DNA from 3 places in the Pseudarthrobacter sp. IC2-21 genome. Region 1 is predicted to be linked to each of the others. Evidence: riboswitches for the same ligand, from Rfam matches in the RefSeq annotation. Region 1 holds a riboswitch; each other region holds the start of a gene.
The links. Region 1 has a riboswitch for cyclic di-AMP ahead of SBP01_RS03975 (M23 family metallopeptidase). Riboswitches for the same ligand answer to the same signal wherever they lie in the genome.
Positions count from the first base shown of each region.

Region 2: another riboswitch for cyclic di-AMP. It lies ahead of SBP01_RS03320 (hypothetical protein); the one in region 1 lies ahead of SBP01_RS03975 (M23 family metallopeptidase).
Region 3: another riboswitch for cyclic di-AMP. It lies ahead of SBP01_RS10425 (LysM domain-containing protein); the one in region 1 lies ahead of SBP01_RS03975 (M23 family metallopeptidase).

Region 1 is NZ_CP139145.1:846,371-855,949, reverse strand. Features, by position in the region: gene SBP01_RS04015 (alpha-mannosidase) at 1-471, opposite strand, end outside; gene fdhD (formate dehydrogenase accessory sulfurtransferase FdhD) at 599-1,498, opposite strand; gene SBP01_RS04005 (molybdopterin molybdotransferase MoeA) at 1,582-2,991, opposite strand; gene SBP01_RS04000 (DUF6457 domain-containing protein) at 3,002-3,310, opposite strand; gene SBP01_RS03995 (molybdenum cofactor guanylyltransferase) at 3,307-3,984, opposite strand; gene SBP01_RS03990 (HNH endonuclease) at 4,072-4,572, opposite strand; gene SBP01_RS03985 (NlpC/P60 family protein) at 4,807-5,577, opposite strand; gene SBP01_RS03980 (C40 family peptidase) at 5,729-6,406, opposite strand; cyclic di-AMP (ydaO/yuaA leader) riboswitch at 6,477-6,637, opposite strand; gene SBP01_RS03975 (M23 family metallopeptidase) at 6,786-7,613, opposite strand; cyclic di-AMP (ydaO/yuaA leader) riboswitch at 7,617-7,854, opposite strand; gene SBP01_RS03970 (metal-dependent transcriptional regulator) at 8,002-8,694, opposite strand; gene serC (phosphoserine transaminase) at 8,962-9,579, shown strand, end outside.
Region 2 is NZ_CP139145.1:694,552-704,130, forward strand. Features, by position in the region: gene SBP01_RS03285 (dehydrogenase) at 1-374, shown strand, start outside; gene SBP01_RS03290 (6-pyruvoyl trahydropterin synthase family protein) at 378-773, shown strand; gene SBP01_RS03295 (glycosyltransferase family 4 protein) at 776-1,843, shown strand; gene SBP01_RS03300 (nucleoside deaminase) at 1,932-2,438, opposite strand; gene SBP01_RS03305 (phosphatase PAP2 family protein) at 2,569-3,261, shown strand; gene upp (uracil phosphoribosyltransferase) at 3,303-3,938, shown strand; gene SBP01_RS03315 (VOC family protein) at 4,004-4,384, shown strand; gene SBP01_RS03320 (hypothetical protein) at 4,489-5,205, opposite strand; cyclic di-AMP (ydaO/yuaA leader) riboswitch at 5,209-5,369, opposite strand; gene SBP01_RS03325 (ArnT family glycosyltransferase) at 5,526-7,604, opposite strand; gene SBP01_RS03330 (glycosyltransferase family 39 protein) at 7,611-9,579, opposite strand, start outside.
Region 3 is NZ_CP139145.1:2,255,858-2,265,436, reverse strand. Features, by position in the region: gene SBP01_RS10435 (ribonuclease Z) at 8-901, shown strand; gene SBP01_RS10430 (dienelactone hydrolase family protein) at 986-1,957, shown strand; gene SBP01_RS10425 (LysM domain-containing protein) at 2,024-2,839, opposite strand; cyclic di-AMP (ydaO/yuaA leader) riboswitch at 2,843-3,045, opposite strand; gene SBP01_RS10420 (coiled-coil domain-containing protein) at 3,411-4,757, shown strand; gene SBP01_RS10415 (TraR/DksA family transcriptional regulator) at 4,841-5,206, shown strand; gene SBP01_RS10410 (DNA alkylation repair protein) at 5,203-5,739, shown strand; gene SBP01_RS10405 (DUF1810 domain-containing protein) at 5,767-6,207, shown strand; gene SBP01_RS10400 (metallophosphoesterase) at 6,224-6,730, opposite strand; gene SBP01_RS10395 (DUF1918 domain-containing protein) at 6,803-6,997, shown strand; gene SBP01_RS10390 (NUDIX domain-containing protein) at 7,057-7,590, shown strand; gene SBP01_RS10385 (endonuclease/exonuclease/phosphatase family protein) at 7,597-8,274, opposite strand; gene SBP01_RS10380 (thioesterase family protein) at 8,437-9,240, shown strand; gene SBP01_RS10375 (SulP family inorganic anion transporter) at 9,285-9,579, opposite strand, start outside.

The DNA.
Region 1 (9,579 bases):
GAACGTCCAGCCCTGCGCCATGTCAGGGTTGGCCGCCGCCTCCACATAGAAGTCAACGGCCATGCCGCTGCCGAGCAGCTTGAGCGGGATGTATTGGTTCCGCGGCGAAATCGCCTTGATGATGGTGCCGTCCGGGCGCCACGCGATGCCCTCGCACTGGAAGCCGGGGGCTTCGTTGATGAATCCAAGGTCCACGACGATCTCCACGGCCGTGTCCGCGCCGGTACCCCAGGCCTCGGGCACATCGCCTTGAAGCCGCAGCCATTTGGTGCCCCACGGCTGACCCCATGCTGCGCCGTGTTCCTGCGGGAGGAAGTCATGCCGCAGTGCTTCCATCACCGTGACGGGTTCGCCGGGAGCATCCCAGCTGGTCAGGGTCAGGGGGACGCTGCGGGGATATACGGCGGGATCGATCCGCTCTCGGACAAACCGGGCCAGTCGGACTTCGGTAATCCGGCGGTCGTCGTGCACTCTAAACCCTCTTAATAGGTGAATTGGACTGATCGAATCCGGACAACACAGTCCAATCGATGGATAAAATCTACCGGCTGGTCGACCAATAGCCAAGCACCTTCGTCCCCCCTGAGGCTGTGGCTGGCTATCCCGCGACCCGGGCTGCGGCGTCTTCCGCCTTGTTCGACGCGGCCAGGGTGACCCTTTCCTGACCGGCATAGATATTCATGCTTGTGCCGCGGCTGAACCCGGCCAGGGTCATGCCACTGGCCTGTGCGAGCTCTGCGGCGAGGCTGGAAGGGGCACTGACTGCCGCCAGGACCGGGATCCCGGCCAGCGCGGCTTTCTGGACGAGTTCAAACGATGCCCGCCCCGATACCTGCAGGACCAGCCCGGTCAACGGCAGCAGCCCCTCCCGCAGCGCCCAGCCCACTACCTTGTCCACGGCGTTGTGGCGGCCCACGTCCTCCCGGAGACACAAAAGCTCCACGCCGCCGTCGTCCGTTATCCGGAAAAGGCCCGCGGCGTGCACACCACCGGTGGTGTCAAAAACTGCCTGCGCTTCCCTCAGCCGGTCCGGCAGGACTGCCAGCACCTCCGCCGGGATGGTCAGCGGATCCGCGGCAGGGCTGTAGCGGGAAGATTTTTGCACAGCCTCGATTGAGTCCGTACCGCAGATGCCACATGAGCTCGAGGTGAAGACGTTCCGCCCCCTGGCCGGAAGTTCCACGTCAGGCCGCAACTGGGCTTCCACAACGTTGAACGTCTGAACGCCATTTTCATCCTCGCCGGCACAGAACCGGAGTGAAACAAGCTGTTCGGGCGCCCAAATGATTCCCTCGGACACCAGGAACCCGGCCACCAGGTCAAAGTCGTCACCGGGAGTCCGCATTGTGACCGAGAACGAAAGCTGACCGAGACGGATCTCCAGCGGCTCTTCCACGGCGAGGACGTCCTCACGGTGCCGGATGGGGAATTCCTGGGCAGCAGGCGAGCCGTCCAGGACGTATTTGTGGACCTTGCGGCGCTGGGTGACGCGTCCCATCAGCGGACTACCATGCTGTTCATAGGTCCATCATCGCACCACCCATAGGCTCGCGCAGTACCGTGGTGCCGTCCGGCCGCCCGTCAGCCGAGCAGGGCACTCCAGTCCACCGGACCGGCAGGCTTCGCGGCATCCTTGCCCGCGGTTCTGGTGGCACCCTTGGCTCCGGCCCGGGTTTTCGGCTTGGCGCCGGCCGGTTCGGGGACGGGAAGCGGCGGCCCCCACGGCAGCGCGAAGGCGGCCACAGGCTCGCCGAGCTGGACTCCGTGGGGCGGGACAACCATCACCCCATCTGCCGACGCCAGTCCGCGCATCATTCCGGGGCCGGTGTGCTTTGCCGGTGACGCCATTCCATAGAGGAGCCGGAAGGGCATCAGGCGGGTGCGGCCCGGTTCGGGTTCAATGGTGGTGCCGCAGGGGACGTGCTGGATGGGCGGCATGGTGCCGTGGCCCAGCGCGGCAAGCAACGGCGCACCCACCGTGGACAGCGCCATCATGGCGGCCAGCGGATTACCCGGCAGTCCCAGGACAAAACGTCCATCGGGGAGTTCGGCAAGCACAGCAGGGTGGCCGGGGCGCATAGCGATGCCGTCGATGACCAGCCTGCCGCCCAGCTCCGCCACGGCCCGGCGCAGGTGATCCGTGTGGGAGACTCCCGTCCCGCCGGTGGTGATAACGACGTCGGCGGGAAGCGCGGCAGGGTCCGGAACCTCCGGGGGGAGGTCCTCCAGCCCCGCCAACCATTCGGGGTAGGAATCGCCGATCCTTTCCTGACCGGCGTAGATGCCACCGAGCATGTCCACCACTGATGCCAGCTGAGGGCCGAACGTATCGCGGACCTGGCCCGGGGCGGGCAATCCGTGGGCCACCACCTCGGATCCCGTCAGCAGGAGCTTCACCACGGGCTTCCCGCGGACCAGCAGGTCGTCGTGCCCGGCCAGGGCGGCGACGGCCAGGTGCGCCGGGTTCAGGGTCACCCCGGCTTTGACCAGGACATCCCCTTCAACCGCTTCCTCGCCGGCTTTCCGGATGTGCTGACCGTTCCTGGGTTCACCGGGACGGGCGGTGCCGCCTGTTTGCAGCAGCGGCAGCCCGTCCTCGTCAGTGCCAAGCACGGCGCTTTCGCTGCGCAGCACCGCCCTTGCCCCGGGCGGGATCAATCCTCCCGTGACAATGGGACTGGCCTGATGCGGCGCGAGCCGCTGGCCGGGCTCCGACACAATCCACGGACCGCTGCCGTTAACTGCCCAGCCGTCCATGGCCGAGGACGCGTAGTGCGGCATGTCGTGGAGCGCGGCAATGTCTTCCACCAGGACCCGGCCCAAGGCCTGGCCGAGCGGAACACGTCCGGGCGGGATCGGGGTGGCGCCATCAAAGGCTGCTTTGCGTGCTTCTTCCCATGTATGGGCCAGGTGCACCGGGCCGGTCTCCGGCGTTGGCGGGGCGTGCAGCGGGTCGGGGCTCCCGGCTTCATCGCCGGGGGCGGTGGTCATTCGACGGTGATCATTCGACGGGGGCCCCGGCTGATTTCGGTTCTGTGGCCGCAGAGTCGTAGTCGGCGGCCAGGGTCCTGGCACGGTCCAGGGCTGCGTTCATGGCGGCGGCATCAGGTGCTTGCCCCGGGCCGGCAGCCAGGCCCGCGGCGAGGCCGGCAATAAAGGTGGTCAGTGGTGCGGCCGGGCGCACTACCGAGTGTGCCGCCACTCCGGCCAACGAAAGGATGGCGTTGACGTCAATCTGCACGTCTTCCAAGTCATACGCCTGCAGCAGCGACCTGCTCCACTCTTCCAGCGTCTCGTCCTGACTTTTCACGCTCTGCCTCCCAATTCATCTGCGGCCGCTTTGCTCCGGGAGCCACCAAGTGGACCAGGGCCGCCCACCCCGAGTGTGGCGGCGTCGTCCCAGGTGTCCACGTCTGCCGTGGACCGGGCCGGAACGGCAACAGGCTTTACGTCAAGACTAGCAAGGAGTGCCCGAACCGACCCGTTGATCAGTTGACCCCTGGCCGCAAGTTCAGCCGCCGAGCGTTGTAGCGCGGGCGTGCTATAAAAGCCCACCAGGGGCTGCCGGCGGCCATCCTCCGAGACAGCCACCACGCCGTCGCACGTTGTCAGGGGACCGGCGGCCAGCAGCCCCTCCCGAAGTGCCGTCACCGCCTGCCGCACATTCGGCATGTCGCAGGCAAGAACAAGGGTCACCGGCGGCCGGCTTCCACCGGCCTTCGCCAGCGCCGCAAGCCCGGCGGCAATGGCCGCGGCCGGACCGCCGAAGGCGGGCTCCTCGCGGCAGCTGAGGATGCCGGCCGGATGTTCCGCGGGCTCAGGACCCACCACAACCACGGCCCGGGCACCTCCGGCAGCGGCGATGGAGCGGCCCAACAAGGTGTCGCCGTCGTACTTCAGCCCCTGCTTGGGCACGCCGCCCAGGCGTTCCGAACGGCCGCCGGCAAGAATGACGGCATCAAAATCGAACGAGTCTGCATCCACCAGCCCAGCCTAGCCGCGCCGGAACGTCCGTGGGCATGCGCGACTGTTACTCCTCGCGCGCGCCCGAAACCGGCAGTCCGGAAGCGTTCAGGCCGCCCGTTCAGGCAGCAAAAACGGATCCCAGGCAGGCGTCGGCTTCTCCAGTTCCTTGATCTGCCAGATGGTGCCGTGCGGCGCTTCCGGCACAAACCTCAGCTTCCAGCCCATCTCGGCCGGGGTGTGGTCACCTTTGCTGTTGTTGCATCGGAGGCAGGCGGCCACCAGGTTCTCCCACGAATCGGCACCGCCACGCGATTTGGGCTGCACGTGGTCGATGGTGTGGGCACCTTTGCCGCAGTAGGCACACCGGTGACCGTCGCGCCGGAGGACGCCGCGGCGGCTTACCGCGGTGCTCTGGTTATATCTGGGACGGATGTAACGGTTCAGGAGAATCACAGACGGGCGGCCCAGAATCTCCTGCGGCCCCACCACGGGGTCATCGCCCTCGGCAATAACACTGGCCTTGCCCGTGAGCACAAGCACCAGCGCCCGGCGGAAGGTGACTACCGCCAGCGGTTCATATCCAGCATTCAGAACGAGAGTGCGCATGCACTTACCTCTTTGTGGCCGCACCCGTCAGGGGCACGAGGGCCGGCTGCCCCCGGCATATCCGGGCTATGGATCGACACCACAAGAGTAAACAAAAAATGCCCGGATAAACTAATCGCTCGGTCCGGCCGTTTCCGGGATGCCCGGCCTGGCGGCTGCCGCCGCGTCCCTGAGGGAACAGACAGCAAAGGACCCCCGCCACCAGGCAGGGGTCCTTTGAAGGCTCAACAGCTGTTAGGACACGCGGATGAAAACCGGTCCTGATCCAACATTGGCGCTGAACACAACGGTCTGGTTGCCGTTGTAGCCGCCGTGCACGGCCTGGCCGTTGCCTGCGTAAACGGCAATGTGGGCCATGCCCGCGCCACCGTTTGCGTAGTAGATCAGGTCGCCGGGCTTTGCTTCTGCTGCACTGACGGTGCGGCCCAGGGAGAGGTAGCCTGCGGGCCAGTCATGGAAGTTGATGCCTACGGCGGCCAGTGAGTTGGTCACGAGCATGGTGCAGTCCTGGTTGACGCCCAGCTGGGCGTACGCTGCGGACAGGATGGCCTGGCCCTTGCCGCTGGCAGCGACCGGGGCGGCCGGAGCCGCGGGGGCGGACGAAGCAACCTTGATGGCGGCCGCAGGCGCCGCGGCGGGAGCGGCCGCGGCTGCCGGGGCTGCCTCAACAACGGGCTCGGGCTCCGGCTCTGCGACGGGAGCCGGCGTGGTGGTTACTGCCGGCTTCTCGTAGGAGATGGCGATCGTGGATTCAGCCGAAATAACGGCCGGCGCGGCCGTTCCAATTTCAAAGCTGGCCGTCGAAGCGGCTTCGCGCTGCACATTGGTATCAGCGGCGTTGGCCGCGATACCGCTGGTCAGGACCAGGCCGGAGGCAGCAGCGATAACCGCAGCCTGACGGCCCATGCCGCCGGCGTTGTCGCCGACAGCCTTGGCAATGACAGCCAGCGAGTTGGTCTTGGTGACCTCGGCGCGGTGCCGTGCAACAGTTGCACGTGTCGTCATCAATTTTTCTCTCTTTCGTGTTCCTCGGGACCGCGAGGGCAGCCCAAGGTCTTTGGACGCGCCGGCATCTTGGGGGTACGCCGGCACGCCCCGAACGGGGATTTAGCGAAGAGTTTCCAGGAAAGAAACGGGAGGAAGTCCGGAGTTAGGACTAGCCCAGGGTGTAGAAGGAGGACGTGCCCGTTGCTGCAGCGGCGTGCAGCAGGGTGCCTTGGGAGGGGTTGAGCGCGCTGATCATCATGCCGTTGCCCACGTAGATGCCCACGTGTGCGCCACCGTTCTGCATGACCAGGTCACCGGGGGACGGCGTGGAGGTGGGCCGCATGGCGTTCCAGGCATTGGTGCGGGGAATGCTGATGCCGGCCTGGGCGTAGACCCACTGGGTAAAGCCTGAGCAGTCCCAGCCATTGGGAGTGGTGCCGCCCCAGAGGTAGGGGTGGCCGATGCCGGTGTAGGCGATAGCTGCCAGGCCCGACGCGGCTGCCGAAGAAACGGCAGCTGCAGGCTTGGCTGCGGCATCCTTGGTTACGTCAGCAGCACGGCTTGCCGTTGCTGTTTCCGTTGCCGTGGACTGAGCACGGACCGGCGCGATCACGGGTGCAGCCGTGGTCTTGACTACCGGGCGCTCGAAAGACACGGTGGCAGTGGGTGCGGCGGTGACGGCAAGAGCAGCCTGGGCAGATCCGGACTCGGTAGACGCGGACACACCAGCGGTGGTGTCCGCGGCGTTGGCCGGAAGCCCCATGGTCAGGATGAGACCTGACGCGGCTGCGATAACAGCAGCCTGGCGACCTACGGTCCCGGCGTTTGCACTTACTGCCTTGGACACGGAGCCCAAAGGATTGGTGCGAACCGTTTGCGCACGGTGGCGCGCAGAATTATGGCGTGAAGACACGAAGGTAGCCTCTCCCAATGCCTGCGAGGTGAGCTGTCGGATTCGGATGGGAGTCACCCGGCCGCGCTGCTTCCTGGGAAGCTTTGCGACTTAACCCCAAGGCCTTCAGAATCGAAGACCAAAATTGGTTCCCCCGCCCCTGCCAGACGATGTCATGCGAACGGACCTTGAGCGGTGGCAGAGCTAGGCAATCCACTCAAGAACGTCAACTTCGGAAAAGTTGACGCGACTTAGACGTTACAGGACTTCAGAGCGAATGTCACATTCAGGTCACGGCAAGCCGAAGAGATTTGAGAGTTTGCCATCATTTGGCTCAGAGCCAGCCTGTGGGGTCAACGACTTCGCCGTTGACCTGAACCTCGAAGTGGAGGTGGCAGCCGGTGGAGGCGCCCGTGGTGCCGCTGAGGGCCACCACCTGGCCGCGGGTCACGGTCTGGCCAACGGTCACGGAGGCTGAGGACAGGTGGTTGTACGTGGTTTCCAAGCCGTTGCCGTGGTCGATCACGACGCGGTTGCCACCGCCGTACTGATGCCAGCCTACGAAGGTCACGGTGCCGCTGGCGGCGGCCAGGACCGAAGTTCCGCATTGGGCCACGTAGTCCTGGCCGCGGTGAAAGTCGCCGGTACCACCCGTAATGGGGCTGATCCTGAAGCCGAACGGGGACGCCGTGATGAGCTGCGCGAGCGGCGCTCCCAGGCTCCCGGCGGAGGCAGCCCGGGTAATGGACCCGGCCGACTGCGCACTCAACAGTTGTTTCAGCTTGCCGTCCGGGTCACCCTGGGTCACCACGGAAGAACGGCTGAAATCAATCTGGGCCCCGGCCGCGGCCGAAATCTCCGGCTGCGGAGCGGCTGACACGGCCGCAACGGAGTTGCCGGGCTGCTGGTCTGCCATGATCGGGCCCGTTGCCGGAACGGTGACGGTCAGGATCAGGCCGGTGGCAGCAAGTGCCACGCCGGCCTTCTGCCCAACACCGCTGGCGGCGGCGAAGTCGGTGACCTGCCGGAAGGCGCCCCGACGGCGGCGCCGCGCTTCACGCTGGGGATCGCGGGGCCTCTCCGCAGTGTGATCCTCAACCGCGCGGGGCGCAGCAGCGGGGCCGGCCGCGCGGCGGCGGCCCCTGGAGTAATGCGTGGTCAAGAATGTTCCTCTCTGGATAGCCTGCGAAGTTAGCTGTCGGATTCGGGTCAGAGAGTTCTAAGACCCGGTCCGCCGTTGCAAGCACTCGGCGCAGAGATACCCATGAGGGTCCTGGGAGAGGCTTGCTGCTGACGGACTTCACCCCAAGGCAGCCTTGCGACTGCCGGTTGTGGTTCCCCCGCCTCTGCCAGTGGATGACTCGTGCACCTGATCCGCTGGCAGAGCTCGGCTCCGGATCAGGTAACGCTTTTATATCGACGCTTGGGTTTAAACTATAGGCGATCAAAACGGGCAGTAACAATTCCGTTATATTTGCGGAACTGACGGCCGTGCGCTAGCCCCTTGCGTCGGGGTGCCGCAGAGCGGCCTCCTGCTGGAGCTCCCGGCCCTAGCTGATGGAAACGAAAACGTGGGCCGCGACCTCGGGCGGCAACTCGAGCGCACCTTCAATGCCCGGAACCCGCACTGATATGTACTCGCCGACGCGCTCGAGGGAGACTGCCGCGCCGGGCCGGATGCCCCCTTCGTCGAGCTGCACCAGCAACTCGGGTTCCACCTGGATGGGCTCGGCCAGCCTGCTGACGGTCACGCTCGACGTCGGCCCGTATCCGCGCATGGCCTCAACGAGATTAATCACACCTGCTTCCGGCAGGGCGGCAGCACCCCCCAGCGCAGCCAGCCCGGGGATGGGGTTGCCGTAGGGCGACTTGGTGGGGTGGTCAAGGAGTTGGTAGATGCGCCGTTCCACACGCTCGCTCATCACATGCTCCCAGCGGCACGCCTCGTCATGGACGTACGCCCAGTCCAAGCCAATGACATCGGCCAGGAGCCGCTCGGCGAGCCGGTGTTTGCGCATGACTTCGGTGGCGCGCTTGCGGCCGGTGTCGGTAAGTTCCAAATGACGGTCTCCGGAGACCACTACCAGGCCGTCCCGCTCCATCCGGCCAACAGTTTGGGACACGGTAGGTCCGGAATGGCGCAGCCGCTCGGCGATGCGGGCGCGGAGGGCAACGATGTTTTCTTCTTCAAGCTCCAAAATGGTTCGAAGATACATCTCCGTGGTATCGATCAGATCCGTCATCCAGCTCAGCTCCTCGAGCACAGTACCTTGCGTTGACCCACCGTATCGCGTTCAAGCCGCAGCGAGGTCCAGTAAAAAGCTTAGCCTATTTTGAATTTGTCCGGATAATCGGCCGCCGTCTCACTGGCCAGACTGTGACGGTGCCGGTTGCAGCCCTGTCCAGGGTTTCAGGCAGAATAAAAGCGGCCCTCGTTGCAGTCGCCGCTGATTGCCGGCCACCCCACCGTCCCGGACGCCAAACATGTCCATGCCGAAATTGGAGCCCTTGTGAGCGAAACCAGCATCACTATTCCCGCCGATCTCCTGCCCAAGGACGGACGCTTCGGTGCGGGACCGTCCAAGGTCCGGCCGGAGCAGCTTGAGGCACTCCAGGCAGCATCGCGGACCATCCTGGGCACTTCCCACCGCCAGGCGCCCGTCAAGAACCTGGTGGGTTCCGTCCGGGAGGGCCTCAGCCAGTTCTTCCGCGCCCCGGAGGGCTACGAAGTTGTTCTCGGCGTCGGCGGCTCCACCGCATTCTGGGACATCGCCAGCTTCGGGTTGGTGGAAAAGAAGGCCCAGCACCTGTCCTTCGGCGAGTTCGGTTCCAAGTTCGCGGCCGCCACCAACAAGGCGCCGTTCCTGGAGGGCTCGTCCATCATCAAGTCCGAGCCGGGCACCCGGCCGGCCGCCCGGGCCGAAGCCGGCGTGGATGTTTATGCCTGGCCGCAGAACGAAACTTCCACCGGCGTCGCGGCTCCCGTCCAGCGCGTGGAGGGTGCCGACGCCGGCTCCCTCGTGCTGGTTGATGCCACCTCCGCCGCCGGGGGGCTTGATGTGGACGTGGCCGAGGCGGACGTGTACTACTTCGCCCCGCAAAAGAATTTCGCGTCCGACGGCGGCCTG
Region 2 (9,579 bases), 150 kb from region 1:
ACGTCATTGAGATGTCCTGGTATGCCAACCGCGAGGTCACGCTGCCCCTTGGCGAAGACTTCCATGCCCGCCGGCTGTCGATCAGGGCCAGCCAGGTGGGGGTTGTAGCCCGGGCGCGGAGGCACCGGAGAACCAACGCCGAGCGTCTGAGCCTGGCGGTTTCGCTCCTGAAAGACCCCGTTTTTGACGCCTTCCTTACCGGCGCGTCGCCGTTTGCAGACCTGCCGGACGTGGTGCAGAACCTGTCCGAGGGCAGACTTGAAGCGCTGTGCCACGTGATCGAGTACCCCGATGATGACGGTGCCGTACCCGGTAATGACGGTGCAGCACCCGGTAACCACACTGCAATAACCAACTCCCAAGACAGGACGTAGCCCGTGTTCAGCCTCACCATCCGCCGCCACTTCATGATCGCCCACAGCCTCCCTCGCGAGGTTTTCGGCCCCGCCCAGGCCCTGCACGGGGCCACTTTCGTCGCGGAGGTGACGTTCCGGCGTCGTGCTTTGAACGAGGACGCGATTGTGCTTGACATCGGAGCCGCCGGCGGCATCCTCGAAGAGGTCCTGGCAGGGCTCAACTACACCAATCTGGATGAGCACCCGGACTTTGCCGGCAAACTCAGCACCACCGAGGCCCTGGCCGAGTACATCGCCCGGACTGTTGCCGGCAGGATCAAGGACGACGCTGACGGCCGTGAGCTTGCCGGAATCGACGTCACCCTGCGTGAAAATCCTGACGCGTGGGCGTCCTACGCCCTGGACCTGTCCGCCTGACCGTGCGTGTCAGACTCCTGGTCCCCGGCAACATCCGCCACAACTCAGGCGGGAATGTCTACAACGCGCGACTCGCCGAAGGGCTTCAGAGCCTGGGCATCAGCGTTGAGGTTCTTGCTGTGGGCGGGGACTGGCCGGACGCCGGGATAACTGAACGACGGCGCCTGGGGACCCTGCTGGAAGAAGGTGAACCGGCACCGGGGCTCACGTCAGCGGCGGTCACCGTGGTTGACGGGCTCATCGCGTGCGGTGCCCCTGACGAACTGGAAGCAGCGGCGGCTGCCGGGCACACTGCGTGGGTCCTGCTCCACATGCCCTTTCCGGGACATGCCGAGGGAGAACGGCGCGCAATGCAGGCCGCCGCCGGCGTGATCTGCACCAGTGCGTCTGCTGCGGATCACGTCAGGGAACGGCACGGCATCACCGCAAACGTGGCACTCCCGGGCACCGATACCGCGCCGGTTGCTGCCGGTTCAGACCCGGTCCACATCATTTCGGTAGCCGCGCTGCTGCCTAACAAGTCCCAGTTACTGCTGGTGGAAGCTCTCGCTAAGTTGCGTGATCTGGAATGGACTGCCTCCCTGGTGGGCACGGACGACGCCGATTCCGCCTACGCCGCGGAGGTCCGGACAGCCATAAGCTCGCACGGATTGGATGGCCGGATTCGGCTGACTGGCCAACTCGCCGGACAAGCCCTGGCGGCCGAATGGTATCGGAGCGACCTGAGCGTGCTCGTTTCCCGGGCTGAAGCGTTCGGTCTGGTGGTGTTGGAATCCCTGGCCTGCGGAATCCCGGTGATTGTTCGGGCCGGCACCGGTGCTGTGGACGCGCTGGCGATCGGCGCCGGGACGGTCCTGCCGGGAGCCGCCGTTGACCTTCCCGGCGGGGAAAGCGGTGAGGCGGAGGCTCTCGCCGCGGCGATCGGGAAATGGTTATCGGACCCAGTAGAGCGTTCAGACTGGCGGGCTGCTGCACTTGCTGCTCGGGAACACCTGCCAGGCTGGGAATCCGCGGCCCGTAACGTGGCGGGCATCCTCGGCGTTGGACCGCAGGTGCGCCATCAGGCCTGACCCGGCGCGCCCGCATAACCACGCACACAGCCCTGCCCCAGCGCATCCCGGCCGTCTGCGGGCTCAAAGGGGAAGGGCAACCCCGGGGCTAGAGCTTGCCGCGGTGGGCGGCGAAGAATTCCCGCAGCAGTGCCCCGCACTCGTCTTTCCTGACGCCGCCGTAGACCTCCACCCAATGATTGAGGCGGCGCTCGCGGAGGACATCGAAGACCGATCCGGCCGCGCCGGCCTTCTCATCCCAGGCACCGAAAACCACCCGTGGGATCCGGGCCAGTACTACCGCTCCCGCGCACATGGCACACGGCTCCAGCGTGACCACCAGTGTGCAGTCCGCCAGCCGCCAGCCGTCCCCGGCTCCGCCCTCAAGCTTCGACAAAGCGCGCAGCTTCTCGGCCGCCTCACGGATGGCCACCACTTCCGCGTGGGCGGTAGGGTCCCCGAGTTCCTCCCGCTGGTTCCGTCCGGAACCCAGCACGGCGCCGTCGGGTCCGAGGACAACAGCACCGATGGGCACGTCCTCCGTGGCAAGGGCGCGCCGGGCCTCCTCAAGGGCAAGGCCCATCCATTCGCTGTGTTTCTTTTCGCCCGGCGCCATGGCTCAATGATAGTTTCGAGTGATATCCGTCCTTGCCACCCACTGACGCCAGGAGGAACTCGTGGATGTTGACACATTCAGGGCCCGTGCAGGCCAATGGTTCAAACCGTACGCGGCGCTGTGGATCACCATGCTGGTGGGTGGTGTTCTGGTGGTCATCATGGCGCTGCTCGGTGCCGAGGTCTACGACAACGTGGTGGACGATGCCGGGCTGACGTCCCTGGACCGGCCTGCGCTCCAACTGGCCGAAAGCCTGCGGAACCCCGGCCTCGACGCAGCCGTGACGGCATTCACCAACATCGGCGGCGGCATCGGCATGCCCATCCTGGCCAGCATCCTGACAGCCTGGCTCACGTTCCTGAGCAGGACATGGCGCCCCATCATCCTGGTGGGCGGCGCCGCAGCCGTCTCCACGACGGCGACGACAGTGGGTAAGCGCCTGGTTGGCCGCACCCGCCCGGACCACGCTGATGCGGTCCCGCCGTATGAGACCTCGCCGTCGTTCCCCAGCGGCCACACCCTGAACACCACGGTGGTCATTGGTGTCCTGATCTACATCATGTGCCTCCAGTTTGAGATGACCTGGGCGCGAATCACCGCGATCGTCGCCGGGGTGGTCTTCATCATTGCCATGGGCCTGAGCCGGGTTTTCCTGGGGCACCACTGGATGACGGACGTCATGGCCGGCTGGTTCCTGGGCCTGGCGTGGGTGGGAATAGTGATCCTGGCCCACAGGCTTTTCCATGTATTGCGGAGACGCGAGCACGCAGGTCCGCCCCCGACGTTCGAACACCCTGCTATCCGGGACGAGCAGCGGAGCTGACTCCCGGCGGGGCCGCCCGGGCCGGATGATAGTTTTGACCCATGCGCACTCTTGTTGTTGACCACCCGCTGGTCGCCCATAAGCTCACCGTCCTGAGGGACAAAAACACCCCGTCTCCGGTTTTCCGGATGCTGACGGAAGAGCTGGTGACACTGCTCGCGTATGAGGCCACGCGCGATGTGCGCACCCAGCCCGTGACCATCGAAACGCCGGTGAGCACCACCGTGGGCACCGCCTTCACCAAGCCCACCCCGCTGGTGGTCCCCATCCTCCGCGCCGGCCTGGGCATGCTTGAGGGCATGACCAAACTGGTCCCCACTGCTGAGGTGGGTTTCCTGGGCATGGCCCGCGACGAGGAAACGCTGGACATCATCACCTACGCCGAGCGTCTGCCGGAGGACCTTACGGACCGTCAGATCTTTGTCCTGGATCCCATGCTGGCTACCGGCGGGACCCTCCGCGAAGCCATCAAGTTCCTGTTCAAGCGCGGCGCCTCCGACGTCACCTGCATTTGCCTGCTGGCCGCGCCGGAAGGCCTGGCCAAGCTGGAAGAAGAACTGGCGGATGCCAACGTGACCATCGTCCTGGCCTCCATCGACGAAAAGCTCAACGACAAGTCCTACATCGTTCCCGGGCTCGGCGATGCTGGAGACCGCCTCTACGGCATTGCCGGCTAGCTTCCGGAGCAAGAGGGCGGTAAGAGGGCCTTCCGGTTTCAGGACCCCGCCGCTAGCCTGTGCGGATGGACTGGAAACTTGAACTTGTCTTTGTCCCTGTGTCCGACGTGGACCGTGCGAAGGATTTCTACGTCAACAAAGTCGGCTTCAACGCTGACTACGACGAGCGGCCCAGTGAGGGCATCCGTTTTGTCCAGCTGACGCCGCCCGGATCCGCCTGTTCCATCTGCATTGGCGAGGGCCTCAACGACGCCCCGCCGGGGACGGCCCCGAGCCTGCAGATGGTGGTCAGCGATATCCAGGCTGCCCACGCCCATCTCAAGAAGAACGGGGTGGATGTGAGTGACGTGGACGTGCAGGACTGGGGCCATTTTGTGTACTTCGCGGATCCCGACGGCAACAAGTGGGCCGTGCAGTACATCCCGGGCCGGGAGTCCCAGGGCTGATTCAGCTGGATTCAGCCAGGGAAATATTCAGCCAAAGAAGGCAGCAGGCCCTGAACCGGGGGATTCAGGGCCTGCTGCGGCTGTGCGGATTCCGGGGAATCGGATCAGTACCAGTTGTGTGACAAGTGGAAGTTCAAAGCACCGCACGGCGACTGGTAGCGCTCCTGGATGTAGTTCAGGCCCCAGTTGATCTGTGTGCGGTAGTTGGTGAGGTAGTCCGCGCCGGCACTGGCCATCTTCTCTGCAGGCAGCGACTGGACGATGCCGTAGGCACCGCTGCTGGCGTTGGTGGCCGTGGTGGTCCAGTCGGATTCCTTGGTCCACAGCGTCTGGAGGCACTGCATCTGGTCAGCGGACCAGCCATAGCTGCCCAGCTGGCCGGCGGCGTAGGCCTGGGCTCCTGCCGGGTCATTGACTGCCACCACGGGCGCAGGCTCAGGTGCGGGCGCCGGTTCAGGTGCCGGTGCGGGTGCCGGCACGGGCTCCGGCGCAGGAGCTGGAACCGGTGCGGGTGCAGCTGCGGGCTCGGCGGCCTGCGGGGCCACGCTGATTTCAGCAGCGGCGGCCTCCGGCGCAGATTTGGCTCGTATTTCGGCCTTTTCCATCGTCAATCGGGATTCGATGTCGGCAGCGGACAGTTTCTGCGTGTCGCTGACGGCCGTCAGGCTGCCGGACTCGGATGCTTGGCCTGCTGCGCCCAACCCGATGAGGAGCGTGAGCGCCGTCCCTATAACGGCCACACGCTGTCCCAGCGTGGGAATCCGGTTGCGGAGCTTGTTTGACCCGTCCTGCGGGCGCGTTTGTACCTTGGATTCAGACATGATTGATCGCCTCTCACACCTGCGGAGTTAGCTGTCGGGTTCGGATGAGGGCATCCGGCCACACGGAATATCACGTGCTGGCTTCACCCCAAGGGCACTAAAAGCCCGGGACTCTGGGTCCCCCGCCTCTGCCTCGGTCGAACGGAATCCGGGAAGCGGCAGAGCTTGGCGTCATCCGGATGTGCGGACCAAACGGGAACCGCACGTTATCAACGGTACCGGAGGAGGCCGTCGAAGTCACATTTTGGTAACGAGGATCACGACGTCGGCGTGTTGGCTTGCGGTGCCTGGCGCCGGAGGGGTGCCGCAACGCTACGCGGCTAACCAACCAGCGCGTAAACCGTGGTTCCGCCGATGGATTGCGCAGGGAACGTTGCCGCCACCCACTGCGCAATCTGGGATGCGGCGTCCGAGCCGCTGGTGGACCGCATCGTTCCGCCGGCAATGAAGTAGTGGATCTTGCCTTGCGCCACCAGATCCTGGAACCCGCCAAGGCTGGGGGAGGGGTCCGTTCCATTGAAGCCGCCCACGGGCATGACCGGCAGTTGCGTTGCCAACTGGTAGCCGGCCGCATTGTTGGAACCCACGACGGCGGCCGCCCAGGTATAGCGGGACGCGTCACTTCTCAGGGCGGTCACCAACTGAGCCGACGGCGAGGTGGCACCCAGAAGGCCACCCATTCCGCCGGCCTGCCGGCTGGTGCCGCCCGGTCCATTGATGTTGGCGCCGGTGCCGCTGGCGGTGCCGCCAGGCCCGTTGGGATTGGCGCCGTTCCGTAACGGGTTACCTTGGCCGGCTGCAGCAGGACCGCCTGGACGGAACCCGCCTGCGCTCGTGGCAGGTCCGGCGCTGACGATCGCGCCGCTGTGGACGGCCGCGGCCGTTGATAGCGAGAACGCCAGCGGTCCGGCAAGGGAGGCGGCGACGGCGAGGACCGCCGTCGTCCGCTGCACCACACGGAAGCTCAGGTAACGGCCGAACAAGACACCCGCCGCGCCCGCAAGCCCGGCGGCCAGGACAAACCAGCGGAGCCACGGACCGTAGGCGGAGGTGGTGCCCAAAAGGGCGAAGCCCATGCTTGCCGCAGCCGCCACGGCAGCGGCGAGCAGCAGCGCTGCGGCGGGCTGCCGCCGGTGCTGCCAGAGGAGGACGCCGCCCAGCCCGGCCAGGCCGGCGATTCCGGGCGCAAGTGCCACCGCGTAGTAGGGGTGGATAATGCCCGCCATGAAACTGAAGACCAGCCCCGTGACCAGCACCCACGAGCCCCACATGATGACGGAGGCGCGGACACCATCCGTGCGAGGTGCCCGCCGGCCCACCCACAGCAGGCCGGCGGCGAGGATCAGCACGGACGGCAGCAGCCACGCAATCTGGCCGCCGAACTCACTGCTGAACATCCGCAACGGGCCCGGAACGCCCCACCCGTTGCCGCCGCCCACGCTCCCGGTTTCGTCACCGCTCAGGCGGCCCAAACCGTTATAGCCCAGCGTGAGCTCAATGATCGAGTTGTTCTGCGAACCGCCAATGTACGGCCGCAAGTTTGCCGGCGTGAGCTCCACGGCGAGGAGCCACCACCCTGCGGCGGCCACCATGGCCGCACCCGCCGCCGCCAGGCGAAGCAGGCGACGGCAGATTCCTTCCGGTGCCGCCACAAAGTAGGCCACGGCAAAACCGGGAAGCACCAGCAGCACCTGGAGCTGTTTGGTGAGGAAACCGAAGCCCAGGAGCACGCCGGCCAGCACCAGCCAGCGCACCTTCCCGTCCTGAATGGACCGGAGTGTCGCGTAGCCGGCGGCGGTCATGAGCAGAACAAGCAGGGCATCGGGATTGTTGAACCGGAACATCAGCGCGGCCACCGGTGTGATCGCCAGAACCACGGCCGCCAGCAGGCCCGCCCGGTGTGCCAGGAGGCTATCGGCAGCGGCCGGCCCCGCTGCCCGCCGTACTGCGAGATACAGCAGCCACGCCGTGGCCACCCCCATGAGCGCTTCGGGTACCAGGACGCTCCATGAACTCAAGCCGAAGAGCCGGACCGACAGGCCCATGATCCACAGCGATGCCGGAGGTTTGTCAACGGTGATGGAATTGGCGGCGTCCGAAGAGCCGAAGAACCAGGCGGTCCAGTCCTGGGAGCCCGCCTGGGCCGCCGCGGAATAAAACGCATTTGCCCAGCCCGATGCTCCCAGGTTCCAGAGGTACAGCACCGCCGTGGCCACCAGGACCGCGGCCAACTCCAGACGCAGCCGGAGGAGCCTGCGACGGGCGCCACGTGATGGGCCGGACCGTGAATGGCCGTCCTGTGAACGGGCCGCCGGGAAACCTTCCGGCACAGGAACACCGCGCCGGCCGTCCGTGGGCCCCTGAAGCCCGCCGGCATGGCCCGGGATATCGATGGCCACGGTGGGCTACTTCGCCAACGCGTACACGGTAGCGCTGCCCACGGTTTGGGACTGGAAGTTGGCCTGAACCCAGGCTGCCACTTCGGAGTTACCGCCCCGGCCGCCCATGCCCCCGCCCATGCCACCGCCTTCGATGAAGTAGCCGATCTCGCCCTTGGACACCATGTCCTGGAACTGTGCCAGCGTGGGGTAAGGGTCGCCGCCATTCCAGCCGCCCAGGGCAATAACACTGGTGTTTGTTGCCAGTTCCAGGCTGGCTGCCTGGGTAGCGCCGGAGACAATCGCGGACCACTTTGTGGTGGTGGAGGAGAGCAGGGCGGTCACCGCAGAATCCGCCGTTCCCTCACTGCCGGGGCCGTCAGCGCCCGGCAGGCCGCCCAAAGCACTGTCGCCGGCAGCAGTATCGCCGCCTGCACCCCCGGCGGAGGAGCCGTCGCTTGAACTGCCGGCCCCGGTGCGGCCGTCCCGGAAACCGGCTGTCCGGTTGCCGAAGCCGCCTGTTGAGGACCCCGCGGGCCCCGACGTCGGGATGGAGCCTGAGTGCGCGGAGGCGGCAGTCGCCAGGGTCCACGCCCCGGTGCCCAGGCCCCCGGCCAGAATGGAAACTACGACGACGGCGGCCGCACCGGCGTGCCGGAACCTGCCGGCGGTGCCCCGGGCGTCGAGCCGAAGGATCACCGCCGCGCCGGCAAGGACGCCGAGGACGACGATGACGATGCGCAGCCATGGGAGCCAGGACACATCGCGGCCCAGCAGCACCGCGGACCAGATGGAACTGCCCAGGATAACGACGGCCAGGACGATCCGGGCTGGCCAGTAACCCCGGCCACGCCACAGTTCCACAGATCCGATGCCCGCCAGGGCTGCGATTGCCGGCGCCAGCGCCACGGAATAGTAGGGGTGGACGATGCCGCTCATGAAGCTGAAGACACCCGCCGTGACCAGAAGCCAGCCGCCCCACAGGATCAGGGCAGCACGGGTACGGGAGGTCCGAATTTCCCTCCGGGTGAACCACAGGCCGGCAGCCAGCAGGATCAGGGCCGCGGGCAACAGCCAGGCAACCTCGGCGCCGAAGCTGGTGCCGAACATCCGCAGCAGGCCGGCGGCTCCGCCGAACCCGCCGTTGCCGCCGCCGAAGCCGCCCGCACCCGTCCCGCCCGGCGCACCGGCGCCGCCACCTGGCATACCCTCGCCCGAGCCGGTGATGCGGGACAAGCCGTTGTAGCCGAAGGTCAGCTCCAGGAAACTGTTGGTGGTTGAACCGGCCATGTAGGGCCGTGCCGAGGCCGGAGTCAGTTGGAAAAGTGCCACATAGCTCCCCGCCACCACAACGATGCCGCCCACTGCACCGAGAAGGTGCAGTATCCGCCGTCCCGCAGTGGTGGGCGCCGCCCAGAGATATGCGAGGCCAAGGGCAGGAACAATCAGGAAACCCTGCAGCATCTTGGTGAGGAAGGCCAGGCCCACCACGGCTCCGGCGGCCGCGAGCCACTTCCACCCCGCCTGCTCAATGGCGCGGGTGGTGAAGTACGCGGCGAGGACCAGGCAAAGGGTGAGCAAAGCGTCGGGGTTGTTGAACTTGAACATCAGCGCCGCCACCGGAGTCAGCGCCAGGGCGCCCCCGGCCAGCAGGCCTGCCCCCGGTCCGGAGATGCGTTTGACGGTCAGGTAAAGGATGCCGACGGCGGCCACTCCCATGAGCGCTTCGGGCACCAGCATGCTCAGCGACGAGAAGCCGAAGATCCTTCCCGCGAGGGCAGGAATCCAGAGTGCGGCAGGGGGCTTGTCCACCGTGATCGCGTTGCCGGCATCCAGTGAACCGAACAGGAAGGCCGTCCAGTCTTTGGTTCCGGCCTGGATGGCGGCGGCGTAGAAGGAGTTGCCATATCCGGTGGCCGCGAGGTTCCACAGATACAGGACTGCCGTGGCCACCAGGAGAGCCGCAGCCGAAGGCCGGACCCAGCGGGGCTGGCTG
Region 3 (9,579 bases), 1.4 Mb from region 1:
CGGTTCCATGCGTGAGTTCGTTGCCCTCGGCACAGCTTCCCAGGTCCCTACAAGGAGCCGTAACCACAACGGTTACTTCCTGCGCTGGGATGGCCAGGGCCTGCTCTTTGATCCCGGCGAGGGCACACAGCGGCAGATGCTGCACGCGGGGGTCTCTGCAAGCCGGATCACCCGTATTTGCTTGACCCATGTGCACGGCGATCACTGCTTCGGGCTCCCGGGGGTGCTTTCCCGGATGGCGCTTGACGGCGTGAGCCATCCGGTCCATCTGCATTACCCGGCCTCCGGCGAGGCCGTGGTCCGTGCCCTCGTGTCCGTCAGCACTCCCGGACTTGACCTCCGGCTGTATCCGCACGACGGTCCCGGCACCATCGCTCCGGGGCTGCAGGTCCGGCCCCTGAAGCATCGCATCGAAACATACGGGTACAGGCTGGACGAGCCTGACGGCCGCACTCTTCTGCCGGACAGGCTCGCCGCAGCCGGGATCCGGGGCGCCGACGTGGGGAGGCTGCAGCTGGCGGGCGCTCTGGGCGGTGTCCGTCTGGAGGATGTGAGTGTTCCCCGGGCGGGGCAGAGCTTCGCCTTCGTGATGGACACGGCGCCGTGCGCAGGGGCGCAGGAATTGGCGGATCGGGTGGACCTCCTGGTGGCGGAGTCAACGTTCAGTGACGACGACGCCGGGCTGGCCAGGCAATACTCGCACCTCACCGCCGGGCAGGCGGGTGAGTTGGCGGGCAGCGCCGAAGCCCGCACGCTGATCCTGACCCACTTCTCCTCACGGTACGGCGACGACCTCACCCTCCTCGTGGACCAGGCGCGGCGCCGCGCCGGCGGCTCCGCAGTGATCGCCGCCAGGGACCTGGACCGGTTCGCCTTTCCAAAACGGCGTCGGCTGCCTTAGGCCGCGGGACGGAAGGGGCAGCCGCCCCTTGCCGGAGATTGTGTTTCGGGAGCAGGATATTAGCCTCACGCGAGGAGGCCGGCCATGATCCAGCTTGGAAAGTATGAACGGTACCTGATCGAGGAATTCTTTGATGATTACCGCGCCCGTGCCATGGCGCATCAAACGTTCACGCGGCGGGTCGCTTTCATCACGGGCAGCATGGCCGCGGCGTCGGCCGCGATGCTGCTGGTGGGGTGCACGCCCGAGGAAGTCCCGCGGGGAACCGAACCGATGCCGTCGCCCTCTGCTTCGACGACGGGTACCGGCATGGCATCCGGCGGGCCGGTACCGGGGGCGAAGAGTCCGTTGTCCGTCCCCGAGGGTGCGGCAGGATTGACGACGGCGACCGTCGCGTTCGGTGCGGACGGTACAGAAATCAGCGGCTACCTTGCCCGTCCCGCGTTGGGCGCTGCGGGTCCGGCCGTACTGGTGTGTCATGAGAACCGCGGGTTGACCGCGCACATCCAGGACGTGGCGCGCCGTTTCGCCAAAGCCGGCTATGTGTCGCTGGCACCGGACCTGCTGAGCAGGGAAGGAGGCACGGGCAGCCTGGATCCGGACGCCGTCCCCGGAGCGCTGACCAACGCCGGGTCAGCCCGCCATGTTGCCGATTTTGCTGCGGCCTTTGACTATCTGCGCGGCCAGGAGTTCGTGGACAAAGGACGGATCGCCATGAACGGCTACTGCTTCGGCGGCGGGATCACCTGGCAGGCGGCCACGGAACTACCCGGGCTCAAGGCCACGGCAGCGTTCTACGGGCCCGCGCCGGACCTGAACCGGGTGCCGGAGATCAAGGCCGCGGTGTTCGGGGTGTACGCCGAACTGGACAAGCGGATCACCGGAACCATGCCGGCACTCCGCGATGCCCTGGACGCCACCACGGTGGCGCATCAGCTCACCGTGTACCCCGGCGTGGACCACGCCTTCCACAATGACACCGGGGACCGGTGTAACCAGACCCAGGCAACGGCTGCCTGGAATGACATGCTGTCCTGGTTCGGGAAGTACGTGTGAGTGCGCAGCAGCGGCGGACGACGGCGGTCGGCATACTGCCGCGCGCCGCCGTCCAACCGGCCGGGGTCACGCCACGTGGACGAAGGATGCGCCCTGGAGCCAGCTGATGGAGTGGACCTGGGTCTTGAAACCGTCGACGCCGCCGCTGACAACCTGGCCGTTGCCGGCAAAGACACCAACGTGTCCGGCGGTGATCACCAGGTCACCCGGAGCGGGCGTGCCAACAACGCTTCCGTACTGGAAGAACTGGCCCGGGGCAAGGTCTCCGACACTCTTACCGGCTGAGCGCAGTGCCTTCTCCACCATGGCGGTGCAGTCCTGCTGGACGCCGAGCTGGGAGTAGGCAGAGGCCAGGATCGCCGAGCCGGCTGCTCCGGTGGCAGCCTGGGCCGGGGCCGGGCTGGACGCGAGCTTGACGCCGGTGTTGGCCGGTGCAGTCGGCGCCGCGGCGGCCTTGGCTGCGGGGGCGGGAACCGATGCCGGTGCCGGTGCCGGTGCGGCCTGCCCGGCGGCAGGGATCCGGATTTGGTTGCCCGGGTAGATGATGCTGTCCAGCGACAGGCCGTTTGCGGCCAAAACGTTGCTGAGTGCCACGCCGTTGGCCGCGGAGATCTGGCCCAGTGTGTCGCCGGATACGACAGTATGCACAGCGGCTGCGGCCGGAGCCGGAGCCACGGCTGCTGCGGGTGCGCTTACCTGGCCTTGAGGGGTGACCGTTCCGGAGTCTTCGGGTCCGTGGACGCCGGCGTGGGCAGGGGTGCTGAAGCCGAAAAACAGGCCGGATGCGGCGGCGACCACGAGGGCCGGCCGTCCGATCATCAGTGCACGGGATGTAGTGGGGGTGGCTGCACGATGGCGTGCGGCAGTGGACTTCTTGGACATGGTTGTTTGCCTCTCCCATGCCTGCGGGGTGAGCTGTCGGGTTCGGGTTGGAGAGACCCGGCCGGGATCGCCGCCTCAAGGGACGGGACGAGTGCCGACTTAACCCCAAGGCCTGTTCAGGCCGTGGAAATGTGGTTCCCCCGTCCCTGCCAGTTGCATTGCGTCTGGGATCCCGGGTCAGTGGCAGGGCTCGGCATACTGACGGGAATGTCCTGGCCTAAAACCAGGGCACCCAACGACCATAGCGGCTGCTTTTCCCGAATGTCACATTCCGGTAACGGAATGTACGGCCGGAATTCATCCGCGCGGCGCGGAGCGTTCCTGGGCCAGGGACGACGACGATGCAGGTCACCGCGCGGGATGCGTATATGCCCCCACAGGTCATCCAACTGATTCAATTCTCCCCAAAAAGGGCACTGGAACGCCGTCCGCAGGCCGGCCAAGGCGAATATTTCCTGGCGCCGGCAAGGCCGGAGACGTGGACCGTGGCGGGCTGACCGGCCCGGTCCGGGGCCTGACGCGGGACCGATATTCCCCGGAATCGGAGACTTGCCCGGTAGGCTCACGGACTATGTCCCTGCTTGCCCACAAATTGCGGCTGACCGGCCTCGCGGCCGTGCTTGCACTGGCTGTGGCCGCCTCGTCTTCCATGCTGCCGGCCCGCGCCGCGGACCCGGCTCCTCCCGGCGGCTATCCTTCCTGGCAGGACGTGGAGGGAGCCAAAACAAGCGAGGCCGCCACGGCCGCTGAAGTCACCAAAATCGGTGACCTGCTCGGCGGCCTGCAGGCCGAGGCAGAGGCGCTGGGCAATGCGGCCGTCACCGCTGCCGCCGGATACTCGGTGGCGCAGGACGATCTTCGGGCTGCCGGTTCCAAGGCGGACGCCCTGGCCGTGCAGGTGGCACGGGCGAAGGAGGAATCGAGCCTGCATAAGAGGGAAATCGGAGCCCTCGCCGCGCAGTCCTATAAGACCGGCGGCACAAATATGGGGTTCTTCGTGGCGCTCGATGCCTTGCAGACGAACAGTATCCACGCCCTGAACATTGTCCGGATCGTCAGCGACAAAACCTCGGTGCTGGTTCACAAATCAGCTGAGGCCGAACGGATCGCGGACGCGCTGGCCGAGCAGGAGCGCGCCGCCAAAACTGAGCGCGAACGCCTTGCCGGCATTGCCGAAGCCAAGCTGTCCTCGGCGCAGGCCGCCCAGCGCGCAATGGTGCAGCACGTCACGGAACAGCAGCAGCACAGTCAGGAACTCACCGCCCAGCTCGCTTCCCTGAAGGGCACCACGGCAGCCGTCGAAGGAGAGTTCCGGCAGGGCCAGGCTGCTGTGGCCGCCTACGAGGCATCCCAGGCGGCCAAACGTGCGGCAGCGGAGGAGCGGGCACGCCAGCAGGCTGAAGCTGCTGCCCGGGCTGCCGCCCAAACCCCGGCAGATCCTGCGCGCCCAAATCCCGAACCCCACAATCCGGCGCCCCAAAATCCGGCGCCGCAAAACCCCGTACCCCAAAATCCGGTACCCGCACCTCCCGCACCGCCGCTGGAAAGCCCGACGCCGGCCCCGCCGCCCGCCGTCGTCGTTGTACCTTCCGTTCCGGGCGGCGCCGTCAACGATCCCGCCGGTGCCCGCAATTATGCCGCCGGGCGGCTTTCCGCATACGGCTGGGAACAGGACCAGTTCCAATGCCTGGCGCAGCTATGGACGAAGGAATCCAACTGGCTCACCACGGCCACCAACCCGTATTCAGGGGCCTACGGCATCGCGCAGGCGCTCCCGGCCAGCAAGTATGGCAGCACAGGCAGCGACTGGCTCACCAGCTACCGCACCCAGGTTGACTGGGGGCTTGCCTACATCCTGAACCGCTACGGCTCCCCGTGCGGCGCCTGGAATCACTCCGTCATCAGGAATTGGTACTGACGGCCCCGCCGGCGTGCGGCCCGGCCCCTGCAGCCTCGGTGAAGCTGCAGGTCCGGCGGACTCCGCGGCGTTAGGCTTTTCCCATGGCTGACTTTGAACGGTTCCGGATCCTGCTGGAGGAAGAGCGGGGCCGGAAGCTGGCACTGCTGCCAGCGCTACGGGCCGATATTTCCGCTGCCAATGCCGCCCGACAGGACTCCAATGTGGACGACGAACATGACCCCGAGGGCGCCACCATTGCCTTCGAACTGTCACAGGCAGCGGCGCTGCTGAACCAAAGCAGTGCCGGTCTGGCGGAGGTCGAAGCGGCACTGCACAGAATCTCGGACGGCACCTACGGGGTGTGTGCCGTCTGCGGAGGACCAATCGCCGAGGGCCGCCTTGAGGCGCGGCCCTGGACCCTGTACTGCATTGAGCATTCCGGCGCGGGACGCCGGCACGGTAGGTGAGCCCGGTGAATCAAACCGTGCAGGACGCGGCCCGGTTCATCGACACCACCCTGCAGAATGAAGGCACCTGGTACCGGTCGGAGGAAGTGGAATCACGCCTGGGCGGGGCCCTCAGTTCCTACGGCGCATCAGTTGGAGCCGTGCGGGGAACCATCCGGGACGCCGGCACGAAATTCAAGGGCCTCGCCCACGACGACGTGACGGCACTCGCCTCGCAACTGTGGGGCCAGCCCGGGCCGGGCAGGCGGGCCGTCTACGAGCGGCGCCTGGCCGCCGTCGTGCTCCTGCAATCCCGGGTGGCCCTCCTGCGGCACTCGGACCTGACCCGGCTGGAAGGCTTCATCCGGTCGGCGCACACAGCGGAGTTGGTGGACCCCCTGACGGCCGACGTCGTGGTTCCGCTGCTCGCGGCGCTGGAGGGCGCGGACCGCCAACGCGCCGGGGTGGTGATGGCACGCTGGAGCCGGGATCCTGACGGCTGGGTCCGCCACGCCGCGGCCCTCGCTACCGGAACCCCGGCCCCCACAACCTGAATTCACGCCTGACAGAAGGAGACGCACATGACCACCACCTACAACCTGGAACGCTTTGTTGAGGCACAGGAGAGCGGCGGTACGTACCGGCAGGCGCTGTCGGAACTGCAACTGGGCAGCAAACGGGGCCACTGGATGTGGTTCATTTTCCCCCAGATTGCCGGACTCGGCAGCAGCCCCACGTCCGTGAAGTATGCCATCAGCTCATTGGAGGAGGCACAGGCCTACCTGAAGCACGACGTCCTGGGACCCCGGCTCCTCGAGTGCAGCGTAGCCGTGTCCACCCATACCGGGCGTTCCGCCGCCGATATCTTCGGCGGCATCGACGCGAAGAAACTGCGTTCCTCCATGACCCTGTTCCTGCGTGCAGCGCCCGGCGAGACGGTTTTCAAAACCGTGCTGGCACAGTTCTTCGACGGCCAGCCGGACCCCGCCACCGACGAACTGCTCGCCGCGCACCACGACTGACCCCGCCGGCCCGGCATCATTGCTTCCGGACCACCTCCAGCTGCACGTGCCCCAGGATCCCGCCGTCCACCGTCGCGGTCATGTACGTGCAAAAAGGCTGGCGCCGGCGGTCCGTGGGCGAGCCGGGGTTGAGCAGGCGTAAACCTCCTGGCGACGTTGCGTCCCAAGGGATGTGGCTGTGGCCGAACACCAGAACATCGGACTCCGGGAACAACGCTTCGGCACGCTCGTTTCTGCCCTTTGCCGGACCGGTCTCGTGCACTACGGCGAACCGGACGCCTTCGAGCACCACGTACTGCCTTTCCGGAAGCCTGCGGCGGATCTCCGGCCCGTCATTGTTGCCGTAGACCGCCACCAGCTGCCGGCTCCGCTGTTCAAACCGGTCCAGCAGTTCCGGGTTCACCCAGTCGCCGGCATGGAACACCACGTCCGCGCTTTCGACGGCGTCCCACACCTGGGCGGGCAGTTCCCGCGCACGCTTGGGGACATGTGTGTCTGAGACGAGCAGAAGGCGCAGCGGCATATGTGAATCCTGCCATGCGCCCCTGTTACTGCCCGCCGCCGCGTCGTACTCTGGGCCTTGGAGGTGATTGACATGGAGGCAACCCAAGGCGACAGGATCATCGTCCGGGGCAGGACTGTCGGTTCGTCCGACCGGCACGGGGTGATCGTGGAAGTGCGGGGTCAGGAAGGGCACCCGCCCTACCTTGTCCGCTTCGACGACGGACACGAAACGGTCATGTATCCCGGCGGTGATTTCGCCGTCGAACGCGGGCACGCAGGCCAGTAAGACCAGCCCGGTCCGGCAGGTGCCCGGCAGAGTCGCTGTGCACCTGTCAGACTGGAACCATGGATCAATCACTGGCTTCCACGTCCGCTGATGCCAACCGCCATTTTCCGCCGGCACGCACGGGTCCGCGGGACCCGGGTGACGCGTGGGTGGAGGGTGACCGGGGGAAGTTCTGGGGCAAATTCGGTGCCGCCGGGGTGTTGGCCTACGACCCCGGCAAAGGGGTCCTGCTCCAGCACCGCGCGTTGTGGAGCCACAACGGCGGAACCTGGGGACTGCCCGGCGGCGCGCTCCACCAGCACGAGGACCCCGTGACCGGCGCGTTGCGGGAGGCCTACGAGGAAGCGGCTGTGCCGGCGGAGCACGTGGATGTCCTTTTTACGTCCGTGCTGGATGTGGGCTACTGGACGTACACCACCGTTGCGGTTCTGGTGACCTCACCCTTCGATCCCGTGATCAGCGATCCGGAGAGCCTCGAACTCCAGTGGGTGCCGCTGGGGGATATGGACCGCAAAGAGCTGCACCCCGGCTTCGCGCGGTCCTGGCCGCAGCTGCAGCCCCGGCTGCTTACCCACGCCACGCGGATCAGATAAGGGTACTCAGTAGCCTTTGCCGTACTCCGCGCTCACCAGGATGGGCAAATGGTCCGATTTGCCCCGCGGCAGGGTTTCCACGCTGGCGATGTCCAGGCCCAGCGACGTGGCGAAGTCGAAATGGCCCCGGAACACCTTGTAGCGCGTGTAGGTCCGGTGGTTGCTCAAGGACAGGGCATAACCCGAGTTCTTCATGTGGGCGTGCAGGTTCTTGGTGAAGAACGGATAGTTGAAGTCACCCACCATCAACGTCATCAGGCCGCTGCCCATGCTGAGCAGCTCCGCGTGCGCGGCATGGATCTGCTTCCTCCGCAGCGAATTTGATGCAGTGAGGGGAGCGGCGTGGAAGGAGCCGATCACCAGCTCCTGCCCGGTGTCATTGTCCACCACGCGGGTACCGATCAAACGCTCATGTGCCGGCGCCAGGAGCCTGTCATGCACTGATTTCTTCAACGCAAACGATTGGGTGTCCACGGCTGTGAACCGGCTTGTCCGGTAGTAGATGGCGAGGCCCAGGCGGTTGCCCTTGGTGGTATCCGCGAGGCGCAGCGGCCCCAGCGCCTCGGGCAGGTCACCGGCGTCCACCTCCTGCAGGCACAGCGCGTCGACAGCGAAATTCCGCGCAAGGGCGAGCAGCTCGCCGCTGGCTTTGTGCTTCCGAAGGTTGTAGCTGATGACGCGCATTCGTGGAACACCTCACTTCGAGGGTCGCTGACAGGACCAATTTCTGAGTTTAGTCCGATCGGGGCCTCCGCTGCGCGGGAACTTGCGGGGGTTCAACGCCGGGGTTCCAGGGACCGGCTAGAGTTAATGATCATTCACCCGGAATCATCGGAGGGGCCAACGTTGACCAAGGAACTGCCTGAACTTGCCGAGGGCGACTTCTACTATCAGTCACTGGGGGGCGGCCGGTTCCGCTCAACCATTCACGCCCAAGGTGCCTGGAACGAACATGAGCAGCACATGGCGCCGGCCGCGGGGCTGATGGCTGACAGCCTGGAGCGGCATGAACCCCGGGCAGACATGCGGATGGCAAGGCTAAGCTATGAGATCCTCGGCCTGATCCCGGGCGGGGAGTTCCACATAGAAACCACCACGCTCCGGCCGGGCAGGACCATTGAATTGCTGCAGGCCGAACTGGTCGCCAACAACCGCGTGGCCATCAGGGCCACCGCCTGGCGGATGATCACCAGTGACACGGCCGCGGTGGCCGCCGTCGAGGATGCCGCCATTCCTGCGCCGGATGACTGCAAACCGTTCGACGGCGCCGCCATCTGGCCGGGCGGGTACATCCGTTCCCTTGAGATGCGCGTGGCTGAAGGGCACCGGGACGGGGCTGGAACAGTATGGCTGCGTACCGGGCATCCCCTGACCGACAAGGCGGACAGCAGCGACTTTGCCCGCCTGATGGGGTTGGTGGACACCGCAAACGGCATCGCGGCGAGGGTCCCCCCGGGGGAAGGGAGCTACGCGTTTCCCAACCTGGACCTCCAAATCCACATGTACCGCAGGCCTGAGGGTGAGTGGCTTGGCCTGGACAACGCCGTGTCCTTCGGCGCGGACGGAATAGGCCTGACTTCCACCGTCCTCCATGACCTCCAGGGACCTTTCGGCCGGGCTGAGCAGATCCTGACACTGCGCCGGACCTGAGGTCCGGACGCGTACTGAGGTTTTCCAGTCCGCACGGGTGCGGACTACGCCTTTCCGGCCCACTCCCTGTACGCGCGCACCGCGCTGTGCACTGTGGGGTAGAAATGGTCCGGGCTGAACCTGGATCCGGCACCGAAGCGGACCAGCCGGTCCTTGACCGGTCCTTTCATTTCGGCGAAGACCAGACTGACACCGCGCCGCGCGAGTTCATCGTCCAGCTGCACCACTTCGTCCAGTGCCGTGGTGTCCAGCCCGGTGATTGGTTCGGCCGCCACAATCACCCACTTCGCCGGCGACGGTGCGCCGTCCACCAGGTTGCGGATGTGGTCCGCGAAGACT